2 regions of the Stenotrophomonas sp. YJH_SMC_81 genome follow, and region 2 is predicted to be linked to the other one. Evidence: predicted binding sites of a transcription regulator. Region 2 holds the regulator's gene; the other holds the start of a gene.
The links. Region 2 encodes FliA, which starts transcription of late flagellar genes. Its sites were predicted from a motif close to TAAAGTTTNNCNNNCNNNGGCCGATAA; they were not measured.
Positions count from the first base shown of each region.

Region 1 (14,827 bases), on a different contig from region 2:
CGCCGCCAGCAAGCTGCCGCAGATCTCGCACATCCATGTGCTCGGCATCACTTCCAGCGACATCGGCCTCGGTCATGCCTGGGAGAACCACTGGCGACCGCTGATGGGTGGATGCCTGACGTACTGGTGCATGGACGTGGACGTGGGCTGGGGCCACCGCCTCGGCATGGGCCGTGCGTTCCGACGCTTCGAGCACCCGGAAGCACTGGTCGCCGCGTTCGCCGCCGAGCAGGCCACATCCCCACAGCCGACCTACCTGTCGATCGACAAGGATGTATTCGCCGAGGACGTTGCGCGCAGCAACTGGGACCAGGGCCGCTTCCAGCTGGAACACGCACTGGTGGTGATCGAAGCACTGCGCGCCGGTGGCCTGGTCGGCAGTGACATCACCGGCGAAGTCTCGCTGGCGAACTACCAGAGCCGCTTCAAGCGCTGGTTGTCGTCGCTGGATGGCCAACCGGACATCAGCGCCGATGATCTTCCCGTCTGGCAGGCGCGTCACCAGCAGGTCAACCGCGAGCTGCTGGCGGCAATCGCCGCCGCACCGACGGCCTGCTGACCGCGTCGGCAATGCCGGCCGTTGGCCGGCGTGGCTTCGGTAGTGCCGGCCGCTGGCCGGCAACCTCGTTGTTCCCGGGCTCACAGGAATGCCGGCCAGCGGCCGGCACTACACTGGGCTCCTGTCCCCAAGAGCCGCCGCCATGCCCCAGACCGTCATCCCGCAACTGCGCATGCGCCACGCCGACACCACCCTGCCGTTCTACGTGCAGGGGCTGGGTTTCGTGGTCGACTGGGAACACCGCTTCGAGTCCGGCTTCCCGCTGTTCGCCCAACTCACCCGCGATGGCCAGACGATCTTCCTCACCGAGCACAGCGGTGACTGCGAGGTCGGCGGCGCGGTGTACTTCATCGTCGACGACGTCGACAGCCTGTACCGCGCCTTCAGCGCCGCCAACGTGCCGATCGAGCAGCCACCGCATGACACCGACTGGGGCAGCCGCGAAATGCTGCTGCGCGACCCCGACGGCAACCGCCTGCGCTTTGCCACCCACCTGGACTGAACAACGCGGGCTTGAGGAGGATATACGAAACATATACGCTTCGTATATTCCCACTCCAGGACCGCCGATGGGCATCGTCAACATCGATGACACCCTGCACGACCAGCTGCGCCGTGCCTGCACCGTCTCCAGCCGCTCGATCAACGCCCAGGCCAACTTCTGGATCCGGGTCGGCATGCTGTGCGAAATGAATCCCACGCTGAGCTTCCAGGACATCGTCGCCAGCGAACTGCGGGCTGCCGGCGTGCAGCCGCCGCTGCTGGCACCGGGACAGGTCTGAGCAGATGGCGATCATCAAGCGCCCCGACGAGATCGCGCTGATGGCCGAATCCGGGCGCCTGCTTGCGCAGGTGTTCGCCGCGCTCGACCGGCTGCCACTGCAGGGCCGCAGCACGATGGAGATCAACGATTTCGTCGAACGCATGATCGTTGACGAGCTGCAGGCGCGGCCGGCCAGCAAGGGCCAGTACGGCTTCCCGTACGTGCTCAACGCCTCGATCGACAACGTGATCTGCCACGGCGTACCCAGCACCACCGACGTGCTGCGTAACGGCCAGATCGTCAACCTCGACATCACCCTGGAGAAGAACGGCTACATCGCCGACTCCAGCACCACCTACCTGGTGGGCGAGGTCGACTACGCCGCGCGCAGGCTGGTGCGGACCGCCTACCAGGCGATGTGGAAAGGCATCGCTGCGGTGCGCCCCGGTGCACGCCTGGGCGACATCGGCCACGCCATCGCCCGCCACGCGCGCAGCCACGGCTACAGCGTGGTGAAGGAATACTGCGGCCATGGCATCGGCCAGGAAATGCACGAGGAACCGCAGATCCTGCACTACGGCCATCCCAACACCGGCAGGGTGCTGGAGGAGGGCATGGTGTTCACCATCGAGCCGATGCTCAACCAGGGCAAGCCGGCCATCCGCCAGCAGCCGGACCAATGGCCGGTCTACACCCGCGACGGCAAGCTGTCGGCGCAGTTCGAGCACACGGTGGCGGTCACCCGCAACGGTGTGCGCGTACTGACCCTGCGCCCCGGCGAAACGCCATTGTGCGCGGTGGATACGGCCTAGAGCGGACGCAACAGAAGCACTGTTGCCAGGCAGAACATGAAGATCGCGACGCCCCCATCCAGCACCCGCCAGGCGTCCGGCCTGCGGAACACCGGCTGCAACAGGCGCGCGCCATAGCCCAGCGTGCAGAACCAGGCCACGCTGGCGGCGCACGCACCGGCGGCGAACGCCCAGCGCAGGTCACCCGGGTAACGCGTGGACAGGCTGCCCAGCAGCACCACCGTATCCAGATAGACATGCGGGTTGAGCAGGGTGAACGCCAGGCAGGTCAGCAGCACCTGCCGTCCGCTGCCGCCCTGCGCCTCGGTGGCGGCCAGTACGCCACCACCGCGCCACGCACGCAGTCCCGCCTGCACGCCATACCAGAGCAGGAACGCCGCACCACCGAAGCGCAGCACCTGCAGCAGCAACGGCCACTGCAGCACCAGCGCGCCCATGCCACCGACGCCGGCCAGGATCAACGCGATGTCCGCGCCGGCGCAGGCCAGCACCACCCTGCCCACATGCCGCTGCTGCAGGCCCTGGCGCAGCACGAAGGCATTCTGTGCGCCGATGGCGATGATCAGGCCGGCACCTGCGAACAGGCCGGCGGCGGTAGCGGCGATCCACATCAGGACAGGCCAGGCAGCGAGGGGACACGCAGGGTGAGGCCAATGGCGATGTTTAGACAATCTGATTTTTCTTTATCCTGTGCAGGAAAACTGAAGGGGCACCGGCATGGATCTGGTACATCCACAATTGGCCGCATTCGCTGCGGTGCTGGAAGAAGGCAGCTTCGAGGCCGCGGCACGCCGCCTGTCGATCAGCCCATCAGCACTGTCGCAACGGATCAAGGCGCTGGAAGACAGGCTCGGGCAGGTCCTGGTGGTGCGCCAGGCACCCTGCCGACCGACCGCAGCGGGGGAAGCGCTGCTGCGCCGGGTACGCCCGATGCAGGCACTGGAAGCCGAGGCGCTGGCCGAGCTGCTACCCGAGCGTGGCAACGACGCTGCCCGTACGCCCATCCCCCTGGCGGTCAACGACGACTCGCTTGATACCTGGTTCGTGCCCGCCATCGCCGACCTGCACCAGCGCCATGGCTACCTGTTCGACCTGCGCATGGACGACCAGGACCACACCCTGCAGTTGCTGCGCGATGGCAGCGTGCTCGGCGCAGTGACCGCCGAAAGCCAGCCGGTGAAGGGCTGCAACGTGCACCCGCTCGGCGCCATGCGTTACCACGCGATCGCTTCGCCCGGCTTCGCCCGCCAGTACTTCAACGATGGCATGCAGGCCGCGGCCCTGGCGCGCGCACCGATGCTGGTGTTCAACCGCAAGGATGAACTGCAATGGCGTTTCGTGCGGCGCCTGACCCGCGCGCGACTGCAGCCGCCGCTACACTACCTGCCCTCTTCCACCGGTTTCGTCGAAGCCGCCGCGTGCGGACTCGGTTGGGGCATGGCCCCGGAAACCCTGGTCGCGCCCGCCGTGCGCGCCGGCCGCGTGGTGGTACTGGAACCCCGCCGCTGGCTGGATGTGCCGCTGTACTGGCAACATGCCGCCGTGCGCTCAAGCACGCTGCAGCACATCACCCAGGCGCTGCGCACTGCAGCCAGCGGCACCCTTCGTTGAGGACAATCGGATGACCGCAGACTCGGGCTTCACGCCGCGCGCACTACCGTTTGCGCACTTCTTTACCACTGGGACGGCATGGGCGTGATCGGCCGACGTACAAGGATGCACCGCGCGAAGGCCGCGCTGGCGCTGGTGCTGGCGACCTGCCTGCCAACCGCTGCGTCCGCGCAGAACAGCAACGACGCCCCCGCATTGGACTGGGAACAGGCACGCCAACGCCTGGAGCAGGTCTCCGATGCGCTGGCGGCCGCAGATGCAGCGGTACGCAACAAGCAGGACCTGCAGGACGCCACGCGCCTGCTGCGCCTGCCGGAGATCACCGGCGAAGTGCGCCGCCTGCAGTTCCAGAAGACCCTGACCCTGCCACTGGGTTCGCTGGCGCCCGTGGCTGAAGCCTTCGGTATCGATTCGCCGCTGTCGTTCACCGAGCGCGACTGGCGTACACGCCCGGTAGTGACCGCGGTGCTGCCGCTGTACACCGGCGGCGTGATCCCGGCCGCGCAACGTGCGGCCAGCGCCGCCCATGAGCAGGCCAACGCCGAGCGCGAGGCGCAGCGCCAATCATTGACCGTGCAGCTGGCTCAGGCCTACTTCGGCCAGCGCCTGGCCGAGCAGGCGGTGGACGTGCGCCGCGACGTGCGCGACGGCCTCAACCGCCACCTGTCCGATGCAGAAAAGCTGGAACGCGAGGGCTTTGCCACCCGCGCCCAGCGCCTGCAGGCCACCGTGGCCCGCGACAAGGCCGAGCGCGAATACCAGAAGACGGTGAACGATCTGGCTACGCTGAAGGCCGCGCTGGCCACGCTGCTGCGCAGTGGTGGCGAGGTGCAGCCGGTGTCGCCGCTGTTCGTGCAGCGCGTGCCGCTGGAACCGGTGACCAGCTTCGAGCGCACCGCGCAGGCGCGCCAGCCGCAGATCGCGCGCTTGCGCGCGATGGTTGCGCAGGCCGAACAGGGCGTGCGCGTGCAGCAGGCCAAGCTGAAGCCGCAGATCTTCGCCTTCGGCCAGTACGACTTCCGCCGCCGCGACGAAATGCTGACCGACCCGGACTGGGCGTTCGGCATCGGGCTGAAGTACACCTTCCTGTCGCCGAACTCGCGGCCGGCGCAGATCAGCGCCGCGCGTGCGCAGCAGGAGCAGGCCGAAGCGGGCCTGCGCGAGGCCGAGAACCAGGTCGCACTGGGCGTGCGCAAGGCCTGGAACGAACTTGAGACCGCGCGCCAGCAGTTCGTGCTGCTCGACAGCAGCATCGCCCAGGCACAGGAAAACCTGCGCCTGCAGGAGCTGGCATTCCGCGAAGGCCAGGCCACCTCGCTGGATGTGATCGATGCGCGGCTCGGCCTGGGCGGCGCCCGTGTCGAGCGCGCACAGGCCGCCTACCAATACGACATTGCGCTGGCACAGTTGCTGGAGATCAGTGGACAGATGGACCGTTTCGAAGAATTCCGGCGGCGTGCGGACGAGGTGATCGACCATGAGTGATGTGCTGCACGACGATGCGACGACGCCCCCCGGCAAGCGGCGGCTGGGACCGATCCTGCTGGTGGTCCTGCTGGTCGCGGTGGTGCTCGGCCTGTGGCTGGCCTGGCGCAGCCCGGCCGACCAGATCCAGGGCATGGCCGATGCGGACACGATCAACGTGGCCGCCAAGATCACCGCACGCGTGGCCCAGCTGAAGGTGCGCGAGGGCGATCGCGTGCAGCCCGGGCAGGTGCTGTTCCTGCTCGACAGCCCCGAAGTGGCTGCCAAGGAACAGCAGGCGCACGGCGCATTGGCGGCTGCGCAGGCGGTGGCCGACAAGGCCGACGAAGGCGCGCGCAGCGAAGACATCCGCGCCGCCGAAGCGAACTGGAAGCGCGCCGAAGCCGGCGCGACACTGGCCGAAGCCACCTACCGGCGCGTGCAGAACCTGTTCAACGAAGGGGTGATGACCCGGCAGAAGCGCGATGAAGCGCATGCCCAGGCCACCAGTTCGCGCGAACTGGCCCGCGCCGCCCGCGCGCAGTACGACATGGCATTGGCCGGCGCCCGCGAGCAGGACAAGCGTGCCGCGCAGGGCCAGGTACAGCAGGCGCAGGGCGCGGTGGCCGAGGTCAACGCCGCGCGAGCCGAAGTGGAAGGACGCGCGCCGGTGGCGGGCGAGATCAACAAGCGCATGGCCGACCCGGGCGAGCTGGTGCCAGCCGGCTATCCCGTGTTCACCCTGGTCGACATCGACCGCATGTGGGTGGCGATGAACCTGCGCGAATCGCAGATGCAGGGCCTGAAGGTCGGCAGCAAGCTGCAGGGCAGCGTGCCGGCGCTGGGCCTGGATGGCGAGTTCGAGGTCTACTTCATCAATCCGGCCGGCGACTACGCAACCTGGCGTACCACCCGCCAGTCGTCCGGCTATGACGTCCGCAGCTTCGAGGTGCGGGTGCGCCCGGTACGCCGCATCGAGGGCTTCCGCCCCGGCATGAGCGTGCTGTTCGCATGGCCCCAGCACTGAGCCCGGACCGCAACGGCTTCGCCGCTTCGTGGCGGCGCGAGCTGCAGTCGCTGCGCGGCAACCGTGCCGACCTGCTGCTGGTCACCGTGCTGCCACTGCTGATGCTGGTCGTGATGGCATGGATGTTCACGCCGTCGGTGATGCGCGATATCCCGATTGCTGTGGTCGACCTTGACCACAGCAGTGACAGCCGCCTGCTGCTGCGCATGCTCGACGCCAGTCCCGGCGTACGCGTCGCCAGCCAACCAGCGGACCTGGAGGAGGCACGATCGCAGCTGCGCAGCCTGGACGTGTTCGCCATCGTGCTGGTGCCGCGCGATGTCACCCGGCAGGCGCTGCGTGGGCGCCAGGGCACGGTGTTCGCCTATTACAACGCCACCTACATGACCACCGGCCAGTCGGCGTCGCGCGACATCGGCGACGCGGTTTCCGCATGGAACGCACGCCTGCTGCGCGAGCGCATCGGCCTGCAGGTCGGCCCGGGCAAGCTGCGCGCGGCGCCGATCGCGGTGCAGTCGGACATCCTCTACAACCCGGCGCGCAGCTACGAATTGTTCCTGCTGCCACTGATCTTCCCGGCGGTGCTGTCACTGGTACTGGCACTTGCCGTGGCCGGCAGCCTCGGCCGCGAGATCCGCGATGGCACCCTGCCCGCCTGGCTGGCTCGCACGCCGTGGTCGGCGATTGCCGGCAAGGTCGCGCCGTACCTCCTGCTGTTCTCGCTGTATGGCGCGCTCGGCATCGGCTACCTGGCGTGGCTGCGCGGCGATGGTGTGGCCGGCAGCGTGCTTTTGCTGCTGCTCGCGCAGCCGTTGTTCTACCTGGCCACGGCCGCCTACGCGCTGTTCTTCGTCGGCGTCACCCGCGACATGGGCACCGCGTTGTCTGCGGTCGGTCTGAGCATCGGCACCGCACTGGCGTTCTCCAGCGCTACCTTCCCGGTGCTGGACGGGCCGTTGTTTACCCGCGTCTGGCACCAGCTGCTGCCGTTGAGCGCCTACATCAAGCTGCAGACCCAGCAGCAGTTCATCGGCTCGCCGCTGCAGGTTTCGGCATGGCCGCTGGCTACGCTGCTGTTGATGACGGTGGTGGCCGGTGGCATCGGCGGCCTGCGCCTGATCGCCTTTGCACGCACGCCTGCCGCCGCACAATCCGCAGGGGCTGACGCATGAGCATACTCTGGCGCAGCCTGCGGCAGACCCTGATGGCGGTGCTGTGCGACCGCTACGCGATCGTGGTGATGGTCGGTGCGGTGATCCTGTATTCGTTCTTCTATCCAGCCGCCTACCGGCACCAGGTGGCCGGCAACCTGCCGGTGCTGGTGGTGGACGAAGACCATAGCGCGACCAGCCGCGAGCTGCTGCGCAAGCTCGACGCACTGCGCGTTGCGCGCGTGGTCGGGCAACCGGCGGACGTCGACAGCGCACGCCAGCAGCTCGAAGCCGGCCACGCCGAAGGCATCGTCGTGATCCCGGCCAACCTGGAGCGCGACATCCTGCGCGGCCATCCGGCCAAGCTGGTATTGCTTGGCAACGGTGCCTACCTGGGCCGCGCCAGTTGGGTGCTGGGCAGCGTAGCTGATGCGCTGGGTGCGTTCGGGCGTGATGCGGTGGTCGGCCAGGCCGCCTTCATGGGTGCGCCGCAGGCACCGCCGGTCACCCTGGTGCAGCGCCCGCTGTACAACACGCAGGAAGGCTATGGCAGCGCCATCGTGCCCGGCGTGGCCGAGCTGATCGTGCACCAGACGCTGTTGATGGGCATCGGCGTTCTGCTCGGCGGCCGCCGCCTCGCACTGGGCCGGCGCCTGCGCTTCGACCTGCCGACGCTGGCCGGCATGGCGTTGGGCTTCGGCCTGATCGGCCTGTTCGGCCTGTTCTGGTACGCCGGTTTCACTGCCTGGGTGCAGGACTATCCGCGCGGCGGCAACCCGATGGGCCAGCTGCTGGGCGGCACCTTGTTCATCGCCACCACCGTGGTCTTCGGCCTGTTCGTCGGCAGCTTCTTCCGCACCCGCGAGCGCGCCTTCCAGTACATCATCGCCACCTCCATCCCGCTGTTTTTCCTGGCCAACCTGTCGTGGCCGGCGGTGATGACGCCGCAACCGCTGGTCTGGCTGGCACAGCTGCTGCCGACCACCTCGGGCATCAACCTGATGGTGCGCCTGAACCAGATGGACGCCCGCCTGGCCGACATCAGCCACGAACTGATCACCCTCACCGTCCTGCTGCTGCTCTACGGTAGCCTCGCCACCTGGCGCCTCCTCGCCAAAAAAGGGGACGGAGGGAATTAAGTCGTAAGCGGCCTGTTCAAGCGGCGCGGCATGGCCGCTTTGATCCATCGTTTATGGATCCGGGGCATACCAGAACGGGATGCGGAACGCGCGGCGCCGTCCGGCCCCCCGCTCGCCGCCTGCAGCATTCCACACCAGTTCCAGGTCATGGCGTCCGGGTGCGAGCCCCCGGGTAGGCAGGTACCCCACCAGGCCGCGCATATCCAGGTCACGCCGCTCCATGGGCACGAAGCCATGCAGGTCGACCGGGGCGCCGTCCAGCTTGACCTGCCAGAGCCGGGAAAGGCACTCCACTGCGGCATTGGCGGCCTGTTGCCCGGTGGCCTCATTGCGCGCGTCCGGAAGTGCGGTGCAATGCTGGCGCGCCAGCGGATTGTCGCGTTGCGGGCGATGCGGAATGAACAAACGAAGCTGCGCACCGCTGATCGTGTCCGACGGGATCATCGGGTACGGCAGCAGCTGGTCATGCGCCGAACGCATCGATTCGTAATGCGCACTCAGCATGCCGTGCTCAACCGCCGCTTCCGTGACGATCTGGTAACGGTTGAACAGCGAGAACTTCAACGACGCCATCACCTGCACGGCCGCCAGCAGCATCGCTACCAGCACCGCGAACAGGTAGGCCGCCATGAACGAACGCGAGCGCAGGTTGCTCTGCATGGTCAGCTGCATGGTCTGCATCAGGCGCAACAGCGGAACCCGTTGCAGTGCCGCCAGCATGCCCTGCAGCAGTCGCTGCGGTCGCTCATGGGGTTGCCCGCGCGCCTGCCGCCGCGCCACGATCTTCTCCAGGATCCCGGGGGTAACAGCCAGCGCCAACATTGCGGCCAGCACAGTGCACAGGGCGAGCATGGCGACATGATCGGCGCCGCCGGACAGCGCGCCGATCACCATCGACACACCAAGCGTCAGGACGGCCAATACCAGGGTGCCCGCCAATGTCTGTACGGCAAGCAGGGTGGTCGAGAACAGCATCGTCGCCAGCCGGTCGGCACGTTCGATGCTGCCATCGAGGCCTCCGTCCCGGGCCTGCAGGAAGGCGCGCGTGACCGCCCCCATTCTTGGCAGGCGGTCCCAGTCAATGCCATCGGGGAAATGCGACCTGAGGCCGATCAGCCCGATCCAGTAGCCGCGCACCGTGAGGTGGATGATCAAGGCCACTGCCAGCACATAGCACATGCCGACACTGATGCTGAAACCGAACCAGAGCATCTGGAAGTACATGCCTTCGGTGTGCAGGCTGCTGCGCGCCCAGGCGTCGAACAGATAACCCGGCACGGCCAGCAGCGCAAACGCCAGCAGGCCCGAAATGAAGAGCTCGAGTTCATCGGTGCGATCACGCACCCGATGGGGATGGGCAGTCGCTTCCGGTATCGGGTCATGCCTTGCGAGCGGTGCCGGTTGGGGAGCTGGAGCCGATTCGTTCACTGGACATTCATCCGTTGAGTCGGCGCAGTATAGGCACGACGCCGGAGTCAGCGATACAGGTCCGGAACGAAGAACGCCGGCGCGGGGCCGGCGTTCGAGTACTGCGATGTGCAAGGGGGGAACGGGCGCTGTCGGCAACCGATCAACGATAGACGCGCTCGCAACGGCGCTCGACCACGCGGTCGCCGTTCTTCTGCTGGCTGTTGCCCTGGATCTGGCGACCGGCCGCACCACCGGCCACGGCACCGGCCACGGTAGCGAGCTTCTTGCCATTGCCGCCGCCCACCTGGTTGCCCAGCAGGCCGCCGATCACTGCACCCGTGGCCGTACCCGCAATGCGGTTCGGATCGCGCGAGTTGCGCTGCACTTCCACGTTCTTGCAGACCACGCGGCTGCCGTCATTGAACTTGCGTCCCTCATCGCGCGGGCCATAGGTCTGCGCGCCGGCCACCGACGAAGCCGCCAGCAGGGTGCCCAGCACAAGCAATCGGGTCGAGGTCTTCATGGCCATCTCCTGAGTTCCGGTATGACGCAAGTTTCCTCCTGCGGTTGGCAACCGGAAGTGAAATGCGCGTGTCCGCCACCTCATCGGCCATCGCGCGTTCAGGAAGAAAGTTGCGCCCATCGCGATCAGCCATCGCAATGGGCGCCGTCTCCCTACCGACATGCCACGTTCCAGCTAGAACTCTTCCCAACCACCGGCATTGGCCGCCAGTGTCGGCTCGATGCGCGGCGACAGTGCCGCCGGCCTGCGCACCGGAGTAACCGTCGCGGCCACCGCAGCCAGGGCCGGACGCACGGCTGCAACCGCGGTTGCCGCACCGGTGCGGAACACCGATACCGCCTCGGCCAGCAGGTTGGCCTGCTCCGCCATGGAGCGTGCCGCCGCGCTGGCTTCTTCCACCAGCGCCGCATTCTGCTGCGTGGTCTCGTCCATCTGCACCACCGCCTGGTTGACCTGTTCGATGCCCGAGCTCTGCTCCTGCGACGCGGCAGAGATCTCGGCCATGATGTCGGTCACGCGCTGCACCGACGCCACGATCTCGCCCATTGTGGTGCCTGCCTGGCGGACCAGCGCCGATCCATCGGCGACCTTGCCGACCGAATCCTCGATCAGGCCCTTGATCTCCTTGGCCGCACCGGCCGAGCGCTGTGCCAGTGTGCGCACCTCACTGGCCACCACCGCAAAGCCCCTGCCCTGCTCGCCGGCACGCGCGGCTTCCACCGCCGCGTTCAAGGCCAGGATGTTGGTCTGGAAGGCGATGCCGTCGATGACGCTGATGATCTCGGCGATCTTCTTCGACGAGGCTTCGATGGCCGACATCGTGGTGACCACCTGTCCGACCACCTCGCCGCCCTGCGAGGCGACACCATGCGCGCCGATCGCGAGCTGGTTGGCCTGGCGTGCGTGCTCGGCGTTCTGCTTCACGGTGGAGGTCAGCTCCTCCATCGACGCCGCCGTCTCTTCCAGGTTTGCCGCCTGCTGTTCGGTACGCCGCGACAGATCGGTGTTGCCCGAGGCAATCTCTCCTGCTGCCAGGTTGATGCTGGACGCACTGGACTGGATGCGGCCGACAATCTGCTTGAGCTGATCGACGGTGGCATTGCAGTCATCGCGCATGCGGGCGAACACGCCGTGGAAATCACCTTGCATGCGTACGGTGAGGTCACCGCGCGAAATCGCCTGCAGCAGGGTCGACACCTGTACCAGGTTCTGGTCGGTGGTCTGCATCAAGCGATTGAGCCCGGCCACCATGTCGCGGAAATCGTAGGCGAAGCGATCTTCATCGCCGCGCAGGCTGAAGTCGCCCGCCGCCGCGGCCGTCGCCAGCCGGCGGATCTCGCCGTTGATCGCAGACAGGCTGGTCTTGGTCTCGTCCATTGCCTGGGTAATCGCCGCCTTCTCGCCCGGCAGCGGATCCATGTCCACCGACAGGTCGCCACGGGCGTAATGCTTCATCACTTCGATCAGCCGGTTCTGCACCTGCACGTGCGAGCCGACCAGCGCGTTCGTCTCGTGCACCATGCGCCCGTAGTCGCCGGGGAACGCACTCTCGTCCATGCGATAGCTGAGGCTGCCGGCATCGTGCTGGCGGGCCAGCTCGCCCTGCGCCGCCATCACCGACTGCAACTGCGCCTGCATGCGCTGCATCGACCTGAGCAGCTGCGTCACCTCATCGTTGCCGGACGCGTCGATGCTGTTGTCCAGCCGCCCGTTGGCGATGCCGTCGGCCAGCTTCACCGCACCTTCCAGCGGGCAGGTCAGGCTGCGGGTGATGGCCCACGCGGCCAGCGAGCCCAGCATCAGGCTCAGCACACCGAACACGATCGACAGCGTGCCGGTCCAGGACTCGGTTGAACGGTATTCCTCGCGGCTGCGCGCGGTCAGTGTCTCCTGATGCCGCAGCAGGGTCGAGATCGTCTCGTTCCATGCGGTAGCCAGGCCGTGCTCGGCGAGCAGTTCCTTGCCCGCACCGTCGAAATCACCCGCCTTCATGCGCTCGTGCAGATGCTGGGTGGAGGCGTCGGTGGCCTTGCGTGCCGCGTCGATCTTCGCCACCAGGGCATCGCCGGTGGCGTCGCGTGGAATCTTGATGTACTTGGCCCAGATACCATCGTAGGTCTGCGACAGCTCCTGCGCCTTCTGATAATCCTTGTCGAAATCCTCGCCGCGCTTGATCACCATCAGCCGGCGGTGCATCAACACCGCGTTGTTGGTATCCAGCATCTCGTTCAACAGCCGCATCTTCACCATGTTGACGTCCACCACTTTCGAGAACTGGGCGGACTTCAGATGGTTTCCGTACAGCGCCAGGCCGACGATGGCCACGATGAACAGCAGCAGCAAACCGAACCCGGCACCCAGCCGGGGTCCCACTCGGAGGTTGCGTAAGGCGAGCATCTCAATTCCCTTGATCATGGCCGTACGATCGATGGCGGCGCAGGCAGGGGAAACTTTATGGGCCGATTATTATTATATCGATCCAAAACTCTGGAACTGTGCAGACAGGTGTGAAATAGGACGACTCACGAGGGCTTTCTATCCATAAGGTATATCGCCACGGGTAGCGAGATGGGATCAGACAGGGACCTGCCAGCCCGTTGCGCGGCATTACGGGGTAGCTGGCCCCGGGAAGACCAGATCCTTCCCGAGCCTTGCCGTATAGACGCTCTCGAACTGGAAGGAGAGCACAAACCGGAACCCGCACGCCGCAGCGTAACGCTTGATGAAGTGACAGATTTCCTCCCAGGCGCTTTTAAACCCGGGGGGGACGTCGGTGGTTCGGGTCCAACTTGCTGCCGATGAAGTAAGCGGCATAGGGCGCCAGCGCACCAACTACTCCTGCGCACCAAAAATTGGACCCAACAAAGAGACGACATGGCCCTAGCTACTAACTCCCCAGCCGTCACCCTCATAAGATAGTGGCGGGGCGTACTCCCCATCCCGAATCACCGGACACCAACCCATGCTGGCATAGAAGAACTGCAGATCAATAACATCATAGAGACCCAAACTCACCGGCCGAATCGTGATAAGCCCTCTCGCATAATGAGAGTACTTCCCGCCGGCGCCCGCAACCGCCCGCAGCGCCAGCTCCCGACGATCCCACTCCTCCATAACACCTGTGACTTCAGGACTGCTGTCGAAGATGACCACCTCAAAGCAATCAGCCACTTTACACAAGCACGGAATTCGCTCCTGATTTATCAGACCCTCAGAAGCAAGATTATCTGGAAAGCTAACCCTCAATTTCATTTTTGCACTCCCCTCGGAATTACAACATCACCTGAGAAATTTCTCTCGAACGTGGACAATGCACTGAAGTACTGAACACCATGAGGATCTCGAATAGCTACAACCTTGACACCGGCGAGCTCTGTCACACCATCGACCACGACAAAATGGGAGAACGTGGAACCTCCACTTGACAGGATCGCAAGATTAGCAGCCATCTCTTCGGTCTTCGTCATGACCGACGATTGATCGATAGCACCCTGCATGTAGATGTCAGGGTGAAGAGATGATACATAGCCCCGCATCAAGCTCAACGTCGAAGATAGACCCTCCAAAGTTGCCTCGAGGTTTCGCCGACTCTCGTCCATGAACCATCGATCGAGACCCTTGTCCATCCCCTCTCCGACGGCTGTCATACCCGAAGCGAGGGCGACATTTTTAAGCTGACGATAAGCAAATTCTGCGTCCGCTCCCGGCGTGGGTCCAGCGACCCTGTCCTCAACCGCAACACCGTACTGTTCGCAGTATTGATCGACACGAGTCGCCTACTCGTGCTTCCAGTCGTCCTCTGAAGTAGCTGGAGAGGAGCGCATGCTCAGCTCAACAGCAGCACCGTACGCAAGCAGCTCACGGTCGCGTTATGCGTTCAACTCGTCATACGCACGTGTCACAGAGTCCTTGCAGGCTCGGACATCGCCCCCTTCTCCATCACACGCGGCCCGCTCGGACTCCATGAGTTCGATTTCCTGCCTGCCCAGCCAGTTGCCCGCATGGGTGCTGGCAATCACCCCGCCCACCAGGGTTCACGTGGCCGGCATCGACGTGGTCGCCGCCATTGCCATTGCCGGCAAACAGGCCGCTCTGCTGGCCAACACCCTGATAGCTGCCGCTGGCCTTGCCTGCGCTGGCATACCCGTCGGCATTCCACGCGGTACCGAACGACACCTGCGCATACGGATTGCCCCCTTCCCCACATCCTCACCAGCCGGTATCACCGGCAGCCATCGCCACAGCTATCAGCGCGAAGCGCCCGGCTGTGATGGTGAGGCGTAGCAATCATCATGACTCAACCTTAGCCCAGCGTTCGATGACTTCGTTCAAGGGCCTGATTGGCGTACGACCTCCCCAAAGACGCCT
Region 1 covers NZ_JCAFUB010000004.1:103,227-118,053, reverse strand. Annotated here, with positions in the region: gene AC5P8U_RS10020 (arginase family protein) at 1-559, shown strand, start outside; gene AC5P8U_RS10015 (bleomycin resistance protein) at 702-1,061, shown strand; gene AC5P8U_RS10010 (ParD-like family protein) at 1,129-1,341, shown strand; gene map (type I methionyl aminopeptidase) at 1,352-2,134, shown strand; gene AC5P8U_RS10000 (LysE/ArgO family amino acid transporter) at 2,131-2,745, opposite strand; gene AC5P8U_RS09995 (LysR family transcriptional regulator ArgP) at 2,852-3,745, shown strand; gene AC5P8U_RS09990 (TolC family protein) at 3,824-5,230, shown strand; gene AC5P8U_RS09985 (HlyD family secretion protein) at 5,223-6,236, shown strand; gene AC5P8U_RS09980 (ABC transporter permease) at 6,221-7,408, shown strand; gene AC5P8U_RS09975 (ABC transporter permease) at 7,405-8,526, shown strand; gene AC5P8U_RS09970 (hypothetical protein) at 8,578-9,870, opposite strand; gene AC5P8U_RS09965 (glycine zipper 2TM domain-containing protein) at 10,097-10,465, opposite strand; gene AC5P8U_RS09960 (methyl-accepting chemotaxis protein) at 10,634-12,856, opposite strand; gene AC5P8U_RS09955 (hypothetical protein) at 13,340-13,711, opposite strand; gene AC5P8U_RS09950 (hypothetical protein) at 13,708-14,085, opposite strand; gene AC5P8U_RS09945 (hypothetical protein) at 14,423-14,743, shown strand.
Region 1: the regulator FliA is predicted to act here: its motif matches at 12,888-12,914, upstream of AC5P8U_RS09960 (methyl-accepting chemotaxis protein).

Region 2 (14,827 bases):
TTGTCCAGTTCGGTGCCTTCGCCGACGGTGCGCAGGCGCACCTGCTTGCCGAGGCGGCTGGACAGGTCGCGGACCAGGCGCGGGAAGCGGCGGAACACCGCATCAACCGGCAGCATGCGCACGCCGATCACCGCTTCCTGCAGGTCGCGGGTGTTGCGTTCAAGCTGGTCCAGCCCGGCGAACAGGCTCTCGGCGTGGACCGGGTCCAGCGCATGCGAGACCTGCTTGAGCATGGCCTGGGTGATGACCAGCTCGCCGACCAGGTTGATCAGCGCATCGACCTTGTCGACGCTGACGCGGATCGAGGTTTCCGCTTCCTGGCTGGCACCACCGCTGGCGGCAGGCGCGGCAGGTGCAGACGGTGCCGCTGCGACCGGAGCGGGAGCCGCAGCGGCCGGCGCCTGCGTGGCCAGGCTCGGCGGCGCGGCGGGACGGATGTCCAGCTCGCAATCGTCCAGCACCCAGGCGAAGGTGTCTTCGATCTTGCTGCGCGGCACTTTGCCGACCAGGCCCAGATCCCAAGCAAGATGGGCTTCGAGCGGATCAAGCTGGGCGAAGCCCGGCAGGCGTTCCATGCGCGCAGCGACCTGCAGCGAACCGAGGTGTTCCAGTTCGCGGATGATGCGCAATGGATCGTTGCCGCTCATGAACAGCGACGGCGCCGGGGTGAAGCCGATCTGCCAGGCTTCCGGCGTATCGTCCACCTTGGCTGCCGCGGCCGCCGGGGCGCTCGCTGCGGCCTGGCCGGAAAGAACCGCTTCCAGGCGCGCTTTCACCGCAGCGACTGCGGCGGGATCTGCGGCTTGGCCGTGTTCGGCTTCGCGCAGCAGGGCGCGCAGCACGTCCACCGAGGACAGCATGGCGTCGACGGCGTGGCCTTCCAGGACCCGCTTGCCGGCGCGCAGCTCATCGAGCAGCGTTTCCAGCACGTGGGTCAGGCCGGCGATCGCGTCGAAGCCGAAGGTGCCGGCGCCGCCCTTGATCGAGTGGGCGGCGCGGAACACCGAATTGATGATCTCCGCGTCCTGCTGCCCCGATTCCAGGGCCAGCAGGCCAGCCTCCATCGCATCGAGGCCTTCGCGGCTCTCCTCGAAGAAGGTGGCGTGGAAGCGTTGCAGGTCCATGCTCATGGCAGTGGTGATCCGGAAGCGAGGAGGGGGAGCGGCGCCGGGCGATCAGCCCAGCACTTTCTGCACGGTGGCGACCAGCTGTTCGGGATTGAACGGCTTGACCAGCCAGCCGGTGGCACCGGCGGCCTTGCCTTCGGACTTCTTGTCGGCGGCCGATTCGGTGGTCAGCATCAGCAGCGGGATGAACTTGTAGTCCGGCAGCTGGCGCAGTTCGCGGATCAGCGCGATGCCGTCCATGTTCGGCATGTTGACGTCGGTCACCACCGCATTGAAGCGCTGGCCCTTGGCGCGACCGAGCGCGACCGCGCCGTCTTCAGCTTCTTCGACGGCAAAACCGGCCGAGGTGAGGGCGAAGGACACCATCTGGCGCATCGACGCCGAATCGTCCACCACCAAGATACGTGCGCTCATGCAGCGTTCTCCACAGATTTCAGGTTGTCATGGGTTACGTCCAGGCCCAAGGCCTGGGTGACGCCCAGCAGGCGCGCGGCGTCACTGAAGGTTGCAGTGCAACCGTGGAAGCCGGTGCCCAGGCCTGCCTCGCGGCGGGCCTGCACGAACGCACACAGCACCTGCACGGCGGCCGTGTGGATGCGGGCGACCTGGCTGGCATCCAGGGTCAGCTCGCCAGCCTGCTCCACGAGTGGGGCGAGGCGGTTCTTGAGCTCGGTAGTGCTCTCGATGCCGAGATCCCCACCCAGTTCGACAGTGCTCATCGTTGCTCCGGACAAACGGTTCCGTGATCCATAACGGCACCCCGGTGGGGTTCTTTAGAAGAATCGACGCGATGCGTCGATGCGGTCGCTGCTTAAAAGGGGACGGAGGGGATCAAGTCGCAATCGACCTGGCTCTACTGCAGTCCCCTCGGCAACGGCGACCGCGCAGTGGGGACGTAAGGTGTTGATCCAACGGATCAACTCCTTGCGTCCCCGACAGGGACCGCTTCGGCGCAAAGCTCCGAGCCACTTGCGACTTAATCCCCTCCGTCCCCTTTTCTTGGCGGCTCAGCTCAACAGCCGGGTGGCGTCGAGCAGGATCATCGGCCGCTGGCTGACCCGGGCCACGCCGCGGAACAGGTCGTTTGAGATCTGGCAGATGCGCGCGGTATCGGGCGGTTCGATCTGCGAATCGGTGAGGTTGGCGACATCTTCGACCGCTGACACGCGCAGGCCGATGGTCTCGCCGTCCTCCTCCAGGACCACGATGCGGGTCTGCGCGTCGTCCTCGGCGGCGGCCGCGCCCAAGTGCAGGCCCAGGTCCATCACCGGGACCACCTGGCCGCGCAGGTTCATGATGCCGAGCATGGCCGCTGCAGTGCCACGCAGCGGCAGCAGGGGCACCGGCAGCACCACTTCCTGCACCTTCAGCAGTTCCAGCGCATAGGCCTGGGTGCCGCAGCGAAGGCGCAGCCAGCGCGAAGTGCGTTCGCCGGCGCGTCGGTTCTGCGGGTGCGGGCTGCGAGCCGGTTGGTGGGCCTGCGCCTGCAGCTCCTGCCAGGTGCCGGGACGGTTGCCTGCCGGGGCATCGACGGCGACGCGCGGCGGCGGAGTGGCGGTGCGCGCCGCCGGGGCCGGAGCTGCAGGTGCAACCGTGGGGGCGACCGGTGCTGCGACCACGGCGGGCGGTGGCGTGGCTACGTCTTCGCCACCCGCGGCCGCCTCGAACGCGGCCTGCAGGCCGGGGCTGTCGGTGTGGGCGAGGCGATGGCTGTCCGCCGGATCGGTTTCGTAGATCACCTCGTCCGGCAGGTCGTCCCAGGTAGGTTCCGGACCGGCGTTTGCAACGACGGCGGGTGCCGGCGCGGTTTCGTGGATGACCTCCTCAGGCAGGTCATCCCAGGTCGGCTCGCGTCCGGAAACCGCTTCTCCCGCCGGACCCGGCCCAGCGCTAGCGGAGGCGGCAGCGCTCTCGAAGGCCGCTTCCAGCACCGCGTCGTCCGGGCTTGGTGCGGCGGCGACGGATTCTGTTTCGTAGATCACCTCGGCGGGCAGGTCATCCCAGGTGGGTTCGCGCGTGGGTGGTGCGGCGCTCTCGAAGGCGGCTTCCAGCGCAGCGCTGTCCCCGCTGGCCGTGGCGGCGATGGTTTCGGTTTCGTAGATCACGTCGGCCGGCAGGTCGTCCCAGGTCGGTTCGCGTTCGGCGACTGCTTCGATCGCCGGGCCTGGCCCGGCGCCTGCGGGCGGCAGAACGGCAGGCGGCGGCGCGACCATCGCCTCCCCCAGCAGTTCGTCCAGGTAGTCGTCGAGGATGCCGGTACTGTTCATGCGGCCTGCTCCAGGGCGCGGGCATCCTCGCCGAGGATCCAGTTCAAGGCGCGCCGGTAGGCGGCCAGGCCACGGCCCGGGTAGTCCTCGCCAGCGCTCGGCAGGGTCAGCCCGGCGGCGTTGCTGATGCGGGTATCGATCGGAATGGCGTCTTCCCACACGCGGTTGCCGTGGCGATCCTGCATGGTGCGCAGCGATTCGTTGCCGGCGCGGGTGCGGCGGTCGAACAGGGTCGGCAGGATCGAGATCGGCAGCGGGCGGCGGCGCGAACGCTCGACCATCTCGCCGGTGCGGACCATGCCATCCAGGCCGTGCAGTGCCAGGGGCTCGGCCTGGGTCGGGATGATCAGGCGATCGGCGGCAGCCAGTGCGTTGATCATCAGCAGGCCGAGGGTGGGTGCGCAGTCCAGCAGGATGTAGTCGTGCTGGCCCTGGTGGCGCGCCAGCGCGTTCTGCAGGGCCAGGCCGAGGCCGGGCTGGTTGGCGCTGCGGCGTTCCAGCGTGGCCAGCGCCGACTGTGCGCAGACGTAGTCCAGGCCATGGATGTTGCTGGCATGGCAGAGGCCGGACAGGTCCGCTGGCGGTGTGCCGAACAGCTCCAGCACGCCGGCCGGCGGCGGGTCCACCGGCACGCCGAAGGCGCGGCTGAGCGAGGCATGCGGATCGAGGTCGATCAGCAGCACGCGATGGCCGAGTGCGGCCAGGCCGCGGCCGAGGGCGAGGGTGGTGGTGGTCTTGCCGACTCCGCCCTTCTGGTTGGCGACTGCCCAGATGCGCATCGGATTACTCCTTCATTGCCGGGGGAACGGCGGCGCCGACGCGGCTGCCAGCCGGCACCGGCGGCAACTTCACCGGTGCGATGGGGGAGGTGGGGGCGCTGGCCGGAGTTGCGGCGGCCTGTTCGGTGACGGTGCTGTCGGTGGCGCCGGTGGCTGCGTTCAGGCGCTGGCCGAGCGGATCCACCGAGTGCGACGTGTCGGCCAGGATGATGACCATCACCCGGCGGTTGCGGTTGCGGCCCTGCGCGCTGTCGTTCTCTTCGCGCGGGCGGAACTGGCCATAGCCGACCATCGCCAGCCGCGACGGCTGCACGCCCTGGTCGGCGAACAGGTGCACCACGCTGGCGGCGCGCCCGGCCGACAGTTCCCAGTTCGACGGGAAAGTCGCGGTGGCGATCGGCACGTTGTCGGTGTGGCCTTCCACGCGCACGCTGTTGGGCACGTCGCGCAGCACCTCGGCCAGGCTGGCCAGGGTCTGCCGCGCATGCACGTCCAGCGCGGCCGAGCCGGTAGGGAACAGGATATCGCTGTTGATCTCGACTTCGATCCACAGTTCGGTGCGGCGCACGCTGATCATGCCGCGGTCGATCAGCGGCGCCAGTGCGGCGGTGAGGCGATCGGCAATCGTGTTGAGCTGGCGCTCGGCACGGGCGATCTGCTCCTGGTTGTGCACTGACACCGGCATGCGCATCTGCGAGGCCATCGACGGCAGCAGGGTCGGGTCGTGCGAGGGCGCCGGCGCGGAGGGACCGATCTTGGTGCCGGACTTGATCACCGAGGGGCTGTCCCAGCCGCCGCCCTGCACCTGCTTGTTGCCCACCTGCACCGGGTTGATGGTGCGCGGTGCGCCACCGAAGGCATCGGTCAGCGCGTCGGCCATGATCCGGTACTTGCCCTCGTTCACCGAGGAGATCGCATACATGACCACGAAGAAGGCGAGCAGCAGCGTCATCAGGTCGGCATAGGGGATCGCCCATGCTTCGTGGTTGGCGTGCTCTTCGTGGTGCTTGCGGCGGGCCATGTCAGTGCAGGAAGCCGGAGAGGTTGGTTTCGATGTTGCGCGGGTTCTCGCCCTGGGCGATCGAGATCAGGCCTTCGATGACCATCTCGCGGTCGCGCGTGTTGTGCGAGATCACACTCTTGAGCTTGGCGGCGATCGGCAGGAACAGCAGGTTGGCCGAAGCGATGCCGTAGATGGTGGCGGTGAACGCGGCGGCGATGCCGTGGCCGAGCTTGCTCGGGTCGGCCAGGTTCTTCATCACTGCGATCAGGCCCAGCACGGCACCGATGATGCCCAGCGTCGGTGCATAGATGCCCATCGCCTCGAACACCTTGGCGCCGGCCTGGTCCTGGTGCTCCTGGCTGCCCAGTTCGATTTCCAGCATGTGCCGCATCGATTCGGGCTCGACGCCGTCCACCAGCAGCTGCAGGCCCTTGCGCAGGAACGGGTCCTGCTGTGCTTCCACCTGCGATTCCAGGCCCAGCAGGCCCTGGCGGCGGGCGATGTTGCTCCACTCGACGATCTGCTGGATCAGCTCGCGGCGGTCGCTGTGCGGTGGACGCACGACCCAGCGCACGATGCTGAACGCATGCTTGAACACCGCCGGCGAGGTGTGCAGCAGGATCGCAGCGACGGTGCCGACGATGACGATCACGAACGCCGCAGGCGACCACAGCGACGCCAGGCCGGCGCCCTTGAGGATGCTGCCGCCGACCAGCGAGGCCAGGGCGAGAAAGAGTCCAATGAGGCTGAGTCTATCCATGGATCCGGTATCGGCTTGTATGAATGGGACTTGAGACACCGGTACGGGCTACTGGTGCGACTTCACAGTTTTACGGGTTCAGCAAACGGGTCAGTCGTGCGGGCTGCGCAGGCCGTCCACATCCAGGATCAGTGCCATGCGACCATCGCCGATCAGGGTTGCACCGGCGTAACCGCGCAGGCCGCGCAGGGCTTTCGGCAGTGGCTTGATGACCACTTCCTCGCGCCCGCGCACCTGGTCCACGACCAGGCCGAAGCGCGCTTCGCCGGCCTGCAGCACCACGATGGTCAGCAGGGTCGAGGCGGCCGGCGTCACATCCAGCCACTGGCGCAGATCGACCAGTGGCAGCGTATGCGAACGACGGTCGAGCACGGCGCGGCCATCGAACCAGCCCAGCGAGGTGCGCGGCGCGTGCAGCACTTCCATCACGCGCGCCAGCGGCAGTGCATAGACGTCCTCGCCGGCCTGCACCAGCAGGGTCGGCAGGATCGCCAGGGTGAGCGGCACGCGGATCAGGAAGCGGCTGCCACGGCCCAGCTCGGACTGGATCTGGATCTGGCCACTCAGTTCGCGGATGCGCGACTGCACCACATCCATGCCAACGCCACGGCCGGAGATATCCGTGACCTGCTGCTTGGTCGAGAAGCCAGGCAGGAACACCAGGTGCAGGCACTCCTCGCTGCTCAGGCGGGCGGCAGCTTCCGGATCGATCAGGCCCTTCTCACGCGCCTTCGCGCGCAGCTTCTCCGGATCGATGCCGGCACCGTCGTCCTGCACTTCAATGCTGACGTAGTCGCCTTCCTGCTGGGCCGACAGGCGTACATGGCCCATCCGCGGCTTGCCCTGTGCTTCGCGCAGATCGGGCATTTCCACGCCATGGTCGATGGCGTTGCGGACCAGGTGCACCAGCGGGTCGGCCAGCGCTTCGACCAGGTTGCGGTCGAGCTCGGTCTCGGCACCGATCAGCTCCAGGTCCACTTCCTTCTTCAGCGAGCGGGCAACGTCTCGGGCGACCTTGGGGAAGCGCGAGAAGACCTTGCCCACCGGCTGCATGCGGGTACGCATCACCGCCGACTGCAGGCGCGCGGTGGCGATGTCCAGGGTCGACACGGCGCGGTCCAGTTCCTCGTCGCGCAGGCGCGCACGCAGGGTCTTGAGCCGGTTGCGTGACAGCACCAGTTCGCCGATCAGATTGACGATCGCGTCCAGGCGCTTGGTGTCCACGCGCACGGTATGTTCGGCTTCGGCCAGCGGCTTGGCGGCCGGCTTGGTCGCCGCTGCAGTTGCCGGTGCGGCCGGTGCGGCCAGTGGGCGTGGTGCCGCGATCGGTGCGGGCGCTACCGCAGCGATGGGCTTGGCGCCGGGTGCGGCGCCACCGTGCAGCTGGTCGAGCAGGGCTTCGAACTCGTCTTCGCTGATCAGGCCGTCGTCAGCCTTCTTTGCCGGCGCGACCGCAGTCGGTGCGTTGCCGCCGTGCAGCTGGTCGAGCAGGGCCTCGAACTCGTCGTCGGTGATCAGGTCGCTGCCACCCGCAGCGGGAGCTGCTGCGGCGGCGGGTGCAGCCACGGCACCGCCATGCATGTCGAACTGGGCGATCAGCTCCGGCGGCGCATAGCCCGGCTCGGTGCCGGAGGAAACTGCATCCAGCATCGCTTGCAGGTAGTCCAGCGATTGCTGGGCGGCATCGAAGTGATGGGCCTGCAGTACGGCCTGGCCCGCGCGCGCGATGCCCAGCGCTTCTTCGGCGGCGTGGCACAACTCGACCATGGCGGTGACGCCGAGGAAGCCGGCGCCGCCCTTGAGCGTGTGGTAGCCCCGGAACACCGCGTTGAGCTGCTCGGTGTCCTGTGGTGCCTGCTCCAGCGACACCAGCTGTTCGCCCAGGCGATCCAGGATTTCCTGCGCCTCGATGATGAAATCGGCAGTGATGTCGTCGGATACCGCGCTCATGCTTACAGCCCCAGGTCCGACAGCAGGTCGTCGGCGTCGTTCTGCGAGACCGCGTGGCGGTCCAGTCCCTTCAGTGCCGGCCCGGCCAGTTCCGGATCGGTGCGATGCTGTTCCGGCGGCAGGCCGAGCGCGCCGAAGCCCTCGTGCACGCGGCGGACGATGCCGACCACGCGACGGATGATCTGCCCGGTCAGGTCCTGGTAGCTCTGGGTCAGGGCGATCTCGGTGAGGTTGTGGCGGATGCGCTCGAGCTGTGCATCCTGGCCGGGCTGCAGGCCTTCGGCGCGCAGCTGTTCGGTCAGGCTGCGGCATTCCTCGGCCAGGTCCAGGGTGCGGTGCGTCGCCTGTTCGGTCATCGCCACCACGTGGTCCAGGCGTGCGCAGGCATCGTCCAGTTCGCCGGCCTCGCTGGGCACGGTCGGCAGTTCACCCAGGGCCTGCCCGAGCTCGCGGGCCAGCCGCGAGAGGCCGCTCATCATCGGCTGCGTGCGCAGCGCGACCAGTCCGTCGATGCGTTGCCGCCAGGCGGTTTCGTCACCGGACTCCAGTGCGTCCAGTGCTTCCTGCAGGCGCAGGGCGAGGGCATTCTTGTCGACCGTGGTGTCCATCAGGCGCTGGCCGCCAGGCGTTCGAAGATCTTGCCGAGCTTCTCTTCCAGCGTCTGCGCGGTGAACGGCTTGATGATGTAGCCGTTCACCCCGTTCTGGGCCGCTTCGATGATCTGCTCGCGCTTGGCTTCGGCGGTGACCATCAGCACCGGCAGGGTCTTCAGCTTGGCGTCGGCACGGATCGCCTTGAGCAGCTCGATGCCGGTCATGACCGGCATGTTCCAGTCGGTGACCACGAAATCGAACGGCTGGCTCTGCAGCAGCGACAGCGCGGCATGCCCGTCCTCGGCTTCGGCGGTGTTGGTGAAGCCCAGATCGCCCAGCAGGTTCTTGACGATGCGACGCATGGTCGAGAAGTCGTCCACGATCAGGATGCGCATGTTCTTGTTCAAAGCAGAGTTCCTTTGTTGTTCATTCCGGGCGGCCGGGGGCAGCTGCCTCGGGGATGTTCATTCTTCGAGGCCGGCGTCGACGGCCTCGAATACCTTCAGCCGGCCGCGCAGGCGCAGCACCGCCTGGCCGTGGATCTGGCAGACCCGCGACTCGCTCACGCCGAGCACCGCGCCGATCTCCTTCAGATTGAGTTCCTGCTCGTAGTAGAGCGAGAGCACCAGCTGTTCGCGCTCGGGCAGATGGCCGATGGCCTTGCCCAGCTCGCGGCCGAACTCGCTGCGCTCCAGCACCTGCTGCGGGGTCGGGCCACCCTGGGCGACCGTGTCCAGCTCGCCCTGGTCCTCGATGCGCGACTCCAGGCTCAGCACCTGGCCACGCGCAGCGTCTTCCATCAGGCGCAGGTACTCGGGCAGTGGCATCTCCATCGCGGCGGCCACTTCGGTGGCGCTGGCGGCGCGGCCGCTGCTCTGTTCCAGGCGGCGGATGGTGGCCGCAGCATCGCGTGCACGGCGGTGCACCGAGCGCGGCACCCAGTCGCCACGGCGGATCTCGTCGATCATCGAGCCACGGATACGGATCGAGGCATAGGTCTCAAACGAGGCGCCCTGGTCGGCGTCGTAGCTGCGCGAAGCCTCGATCAGGCCCATCATGCCCGCCTGGATCAGGTCGTCGACTTCGACGCTGGCCGGCAGGCGCGCGGCCAGATGGTGGGCGATGCGCCGCACCAGGTCCGAGTGCTGGGCGATGACCTCGTTGGCCGCCGAGCGCTGGACTTCCCTGTACTGGGCCGCGCCTTTCATGCCGCCACCCCGCGCTGCTTGAGAATGCGTTCGAGGAAGAACTCGACGCCGCCGCGTGGTTCGGTGGGCGCCTGCCAGCGGGCCGTGCGGCGCGCGATCTCGGTGATGGCCAGTGCGGACGGGCTGGACGGGTAGGCCTTCACCACCGGCTGCTGGCGCTGCACCGACAGGCGCAGCCAGTCATCCTGCGGCACGCAGCCCAGGTAGTTCAGCGAGACATCGGCGAGGAACTTCTCGCAGACGCGGGTCAGCTTCTCGTACAGTACGCGGCCCTCGTTGGGGTCGCGCACCATGTTGGCCACCACCTGGACGCGGTCCACGCCACGTTCGCGCGAGAGCACCTTGATCAGCGCGTAGGCGTCGGTGATCGACGCCGGCTCGTCACAGACCACCACCACGGTGTCCTGCGCGGCCTGGCAGAAGGTCAGCACGCCGTCGGTGATGCCCGCGGCGGTGTCCACCACCATGATGTCCAGCTCGCGTTCCAGCTCGGAGAACACGTTGACCAGGCCGACGTGCTCGGCCGGGGCCAGCTCGGCCATGTGCCGGCGGCCGGACGCGGCCGGGACCACCAGCACGCCGTTCGGGCCTTCGACGATGACGTCGTCCAGCGAGCAGCGGCCGGCAACCAGGTCGGCCAGCGTATAGGTGGGGTTCAAGCCCAGGATCACGTCGATGTTGGCCAGGCCGAGGTCGGCGTCCAGCAGCAGCGTGCGCTTGCCCATGCCGGCCAGCGCCACGGCCAGGTTGGCCGACACGTTGGTCTTGCCCACGCCGCCCTTGCCGCCGGTCACGGCGATGGTGCGCACAGGGCCGAGCGGCTCGCTGCGGGTGGCCGACAGCGGGAAGGTCTTGGTCAGCTTGGCGTACTCACGCGACGGCATGGTTCAACTCCGGGTTGCAGGGCATATCGGCCGCTCGGCGCAAATCTTCAAGGCGAAGTACGAGATTGGCCGCACTGGCCCGGTGCAGGTCGTCCGGAACGTCCTGGCCGTCGGTCACCCAGGTGATCGGCAGGGCGTGGTCCACGGCCACCGACAGGGCGTTGCCGAAGCGGCCGGTTTCGTCCAGCTTGCTCAGCACCAGGCCCTGCAGGTTGGCGGCACCGAAGCGGCGGACCACCTCGTCCATGTCGCCGAAGCTGGTGTTGGCCGGCAGCACCAGCAGGGTGCGCACCTGGCGCGCGGCGCGCAGCCACTGCAGCTGCGCGGCCAGCGCGCGGTCGCGCGGGCCCAGTCCGGCGGTGTCGATCAGTACCAGCTTGTAGTCCTTCAGGCGTTCCAGCAGCTGGTCCAGGTCGGTGCCGCTGTTGGCCTCGTGCACGGCGATGCCGAGCTGCCGGCCGTAGCCATACAGCTGCTCGCGGGCGCCGATGCGGGTGGTGTCGGTGGTGACCAGAGCCACGTCACGCGGCGCGTGCTTCTCGGCGAACCGCGAGGCCAGCTTGGCGATGGTGGTGGTCTTGCCGGCGCCGGTCGGGCCCACCAGCGCGATCACGCCGCCTTCCTCCAGCGGGTCGACCGGGGCAATCGGCAGCTTGCGCGAGATCAGCCCCAGCATCAGGCCGCGGCCTCGGTGCGCCTCGGTCTCCAGCGGAATCTGCATGGCGACGTCGCGGGCCAGGCCAGCATCGAAGCCGTACTCGTCCATCAGGTCCAGCGCGGTGGCGCGCACCGGGCAGCCGCGCAGGCGCTCGTCGGTGAAGCGGTTCATTTCGCGCTCGATCACCTGGCGCATGCCGGCCACTTCCTGGCGCAGCTGGCGGATCTCGGCGTCGTCCTGGGCGACCACGGTCAGGACCGGGGCTGGGGCGAGCGTCGGCGTCGGCGCGGCTTCGACGGTGGCATCGGCCAACGCCGGTTCGCTGACGGCGACCTCCGGCTGCGTTTCGGACAGGGTTGCGGTCGGCAGCGGTGGCGGCTGCACCGCCGGCGCCACGCTTTCGTGATGCGCCTCGTGCGGCGGATCGATCTGGAAACGGGCGCGGTTGGCCGGCGCGACGAGGGCCGGTGCCGGCGCCGGAGCAACGATGGCCTCGGCGAACGGGGCGAAGATCTGGTCCGGCAGTGCCGGTTCATTGACGGCGGCGCGTGCCAGGGTGGCGGCGAAGCCGGTGCTGCCGCGGGTTGGCACGATCTCGTCGGCGCTATCGAGGGTGCGGCCGGTAGCGCCCACTGCTGCACGGGCGAGGGCGGCCACCGCCGAGGTGGTGGCGGCAACCGGTTCCGGTGCCGGGGTGCTGCTGCGGCGGCGGGTGACGGCGGCGATCACCGCGTCGGCGGCGGTGCGCGGCTTGGGTGCCGGCGGCGGTGCGACGTCGCGGCGCGAGGCTTCCAGCGCACGCTGCACCGCGCTCTCGTCGTAGTTGGCGGCGGCGACGATCTCGATGCCTTCCTCGATCCGGCGGTTGGACAGGATCACGGCGTCAGGACCATGCTCCTTGCGCACCAGGTTCATGGCCGAGCGCATGTCGGCGGCGACGAATCGTTTGATTTTCATGCTGTGGTCACGAGGCGAAGACGGCGGGGTGGCGGTCGGGGAACTCGGGTGGTCGGTGGTCTGCACGGTGCGGGTTCCCCTTGGTGTCTGTCTGTTGCGTTGGTTCGAAAGTGGTGTCTGTTTTCTGGCGCATCGGCGGGCGGCGTCAGCTGATCGTTCCGACCAGCTTCAGGCGCTTGTCCTCCGGCACCTCGCTGTAGGCCAGGACCGACAGCGAAGGAACGCTGTGGCGGACCAGGCGGGCCAGCGCGGCGCGCACCGGGCCAGGTACCAGCACGACCGCGGGCTCGTTGCGGGCTTCCTGCTTGCTGACACATTCGGCCAGGCTCTGGTGCAGTCGCTCAGCGAGTCCGGGTTCCAGCGCGGCGCCGTTGCCCTGCGTGGACTCCTGCAAGACACGTTCCAATTGCGGGTTGAGGGTGAACACCGGCAGCTCCGCCGACATTCCGGCGATCTCCTGCACGATGAAGCGGCCCAGTGCGGTGCGCACCGCGGCGGTCAGCACGGCCGGGTCCTGGCTGCTGGGCGCATGTTCGACCAGTGCCTCGGCGATCTTGCGCAGCTGGCGGATCGGAATGCGCTCGACCAGCAGGTTCTGCAGCACGCGCACCACCGCCGACAGCGGCAGCGCCTTCGGCGTCAGATCTTCGACGAGCTTGGGTGCGCTCTTGGCGAGGTTGGCCAGCAGGTGCTGCACTTCCTCATGGCCGAGCAGCTCGGGTGCGTGTTCGCGGATCAGGTGCGACAGATGGGTGGCGACCACGGTGGCCGGGTCGACCACCGTGTAGCCCAGCGTTTCGGCCTGGGCGCGCTGGTGCGGCTGGATCCAGGTGGCATCCAGGCCGAACGCGGGATCCTTGCCGGCAATGCCCTCCAGTGCGCCGAGCGCGCTGCCCGGATCCAGGGCCAGCTCGCGGTCGGGGTGGATCTCGGCGGTGGCCACCGGCACGCCATGCACCAGCACGCGGTAGCCGTTGGCCGGCAGTTCCAGGTTGTCGCGGATGTGCACCGAGGGAATCAGGAAGCCGACATCCTGGGTCAGCTTGCGGCGCACGCCCTTGATGCGCGCCATCAGTTCGCCGCCCTGGTTGCTGTCCACCAGCGGAATCAGCCGGTAGCCGACCTCCAGGCCCAGCGGATCGACCGGGCGCAGCTCGTCCCAGCTCAGTTCGGCGGTCGGTGCCGGCGCGGCGGGGCGGCCCAGCGCAGTGAGCGCGGCAGCATCGGTGCCACTGCCTGTTGCATCGGCAGCCGGTGCCTTGGTCTTGCGATACAGCTTCCAGGCGATGAAGCCAAGGATCGCGGCCAGCGTCAGGAAAGCGACGTTGGGCATGCCCGGCACCAGGCCAACGACGCCGATGATGCCGGCGGTGATCGCCAGCGCGCGGTACTGGCCGAACACCTGCCCGGTCATGGCCTGGGCCATGTCCTGCGAGCGCGAGGCGCGGGTGACCAGCATCGCCACCGCGCTGGACACCAGCAGTGCCGGCAGCTGCGCCACCAGGCCGTCACCGATGGAGAGCAGGGTGTAGGTGGCAGCGGCGTCGCCGAACGGCATGCCATGCTGCAGCACGCCCACGGCCAGGCCGCCGAGCATGTTGATGAACAGGATCAGGATGCCGGCGATGGCGTCGCCGCGGATGAACTTGCTGGCACCGTCCATTGCACCGTAGAAGTCGGCTTCCTCGCGGACTTCCTCGCGGCGCAGCTTGGCTTCCTCGCGCGTCAGCAAACCGGCGTTGAGGTCGGCGTCGATCGCCATCTGCTTGCCGGGCATCGCGTCCAGGATGAAGCGCGCGGTCACTTCCGAGACGCGGCCGGCGCCCTTGGTGATGACCACGAAATTGATGATGGTCAGGATCGCGAACACCACGATGCCGACCGCATAGTTGCCGCCGATCACGAATTCACCGAAGGCGGCGATGACCTTGCCCGCAGCGTCGTGGCCGTTCTGGCCGTTGAGCAGGATCACGCGGGTGGAGGCCACGTTCAGCGCCAGCCGCAGCATGGTCGTGATCAACAGCACGATCGGGAAGATGGTGAAGTCCAGCGGGCGCTTCACGTAGACCACCGCCAGCAGCACCATCAGCGAGATGGCGATGTTGAAGGTGAACAGCGCATCAAGGACTGGCGCGGCCAGCGGCACCACGACCATGGCCAGCAGGGCCAGCACGATCAGCGGCGCGCCAAGGCCCTGGCGGATCATTTCCAGGGCACGGCGGGTGTTGAATCCGGTGGCGGGCTGGGCGCTCACGGGCGGCCTCCCTTGCCGAATTCATCCACCTGGATGTGCGGGGCGTCCGGCATCGGGCCAGTGCGCCAGGCGCGCAGCTGGTAGACGTAGGACAGAACCTGGGCGACGGCCGAATACAGTCTCACGGGGATTTCCTTTCCGAGTTGGCCTTCCCGATACAAGGCGCGTGCCAAAGGCGGGGCAGAGACGATCGCGACCTTGTTGCCGTCGGCCACTTCACGGATGCGCAGGGCGGTCTCGTCCACGCCCAGTGCGACCACGGTGGGGGCGTTCATGGCGCCGCCTTCGTACTTCAGGGCCACCGCGTAATGGGTGGGATTGACCACCACCACGTCGGCGGTGGGTACCGCTTCCATCATCCGGCGGTTGGCCATCTGCTGCTGCAGC
Region 2 covers NZ_JCAFUB010000003.1:318,554-333,380, forward strand. Annotated here, with positions in the region: gene AC5P8U_RS07900 (chemotaxis protein CheA) at 1-1,130, opposite strand, end outside; gene AC5P8U_RS07905 (response regulator) at 1,176-1,541, opposite strand; gene AC5P8U_RS07910 (STAS domain-containing protein) at 1,538-1,846, opposite strand; gene AC5P8U_RS07915 (chemotaxis protein CheW) at 2,135-3,394, opposite strand; gene AC5P8U_RS07920 (ParA family protein) at 3,391-4,173, opposite strand; gene motD (flagellar motor protein MotD) at 4,178-5,194, opposite strand; gene AC5P8U_RS07930 (flagellar motor protein) at 5,196-5,936, opposite strand; gene AC5P8U_RS07935 (chemotaxis protein CheA) at 6,027-7,886, opposite strand; gene AC5P8U_RS07940 (protein phosphatase CheZ) at 7,889-8,494, opposite strand; gene cheY (chemotaxis response regulator CheY) at 8,494-8,886, opposite strand; gene AC5P8U_RS07950 (RNA polymerase sigma factor FliA) at 8,944-9,687, opposite strand; gene AC5P8U_RS07955 (MinD/ParA family ATP-binding protein) at 9,684-10,571, opposite strand; gene flhF (flagellar biosynthesis GTPase FlhF) at 10,558-12,186, opposite strand; gene flhA (flagellar biosynthesis protein FlhA) at 12,332-14,392, opposite strand; gene flhB (flagellar biosynthesis protein FlhB) at 14,437-14,827, opposite strand, start outside.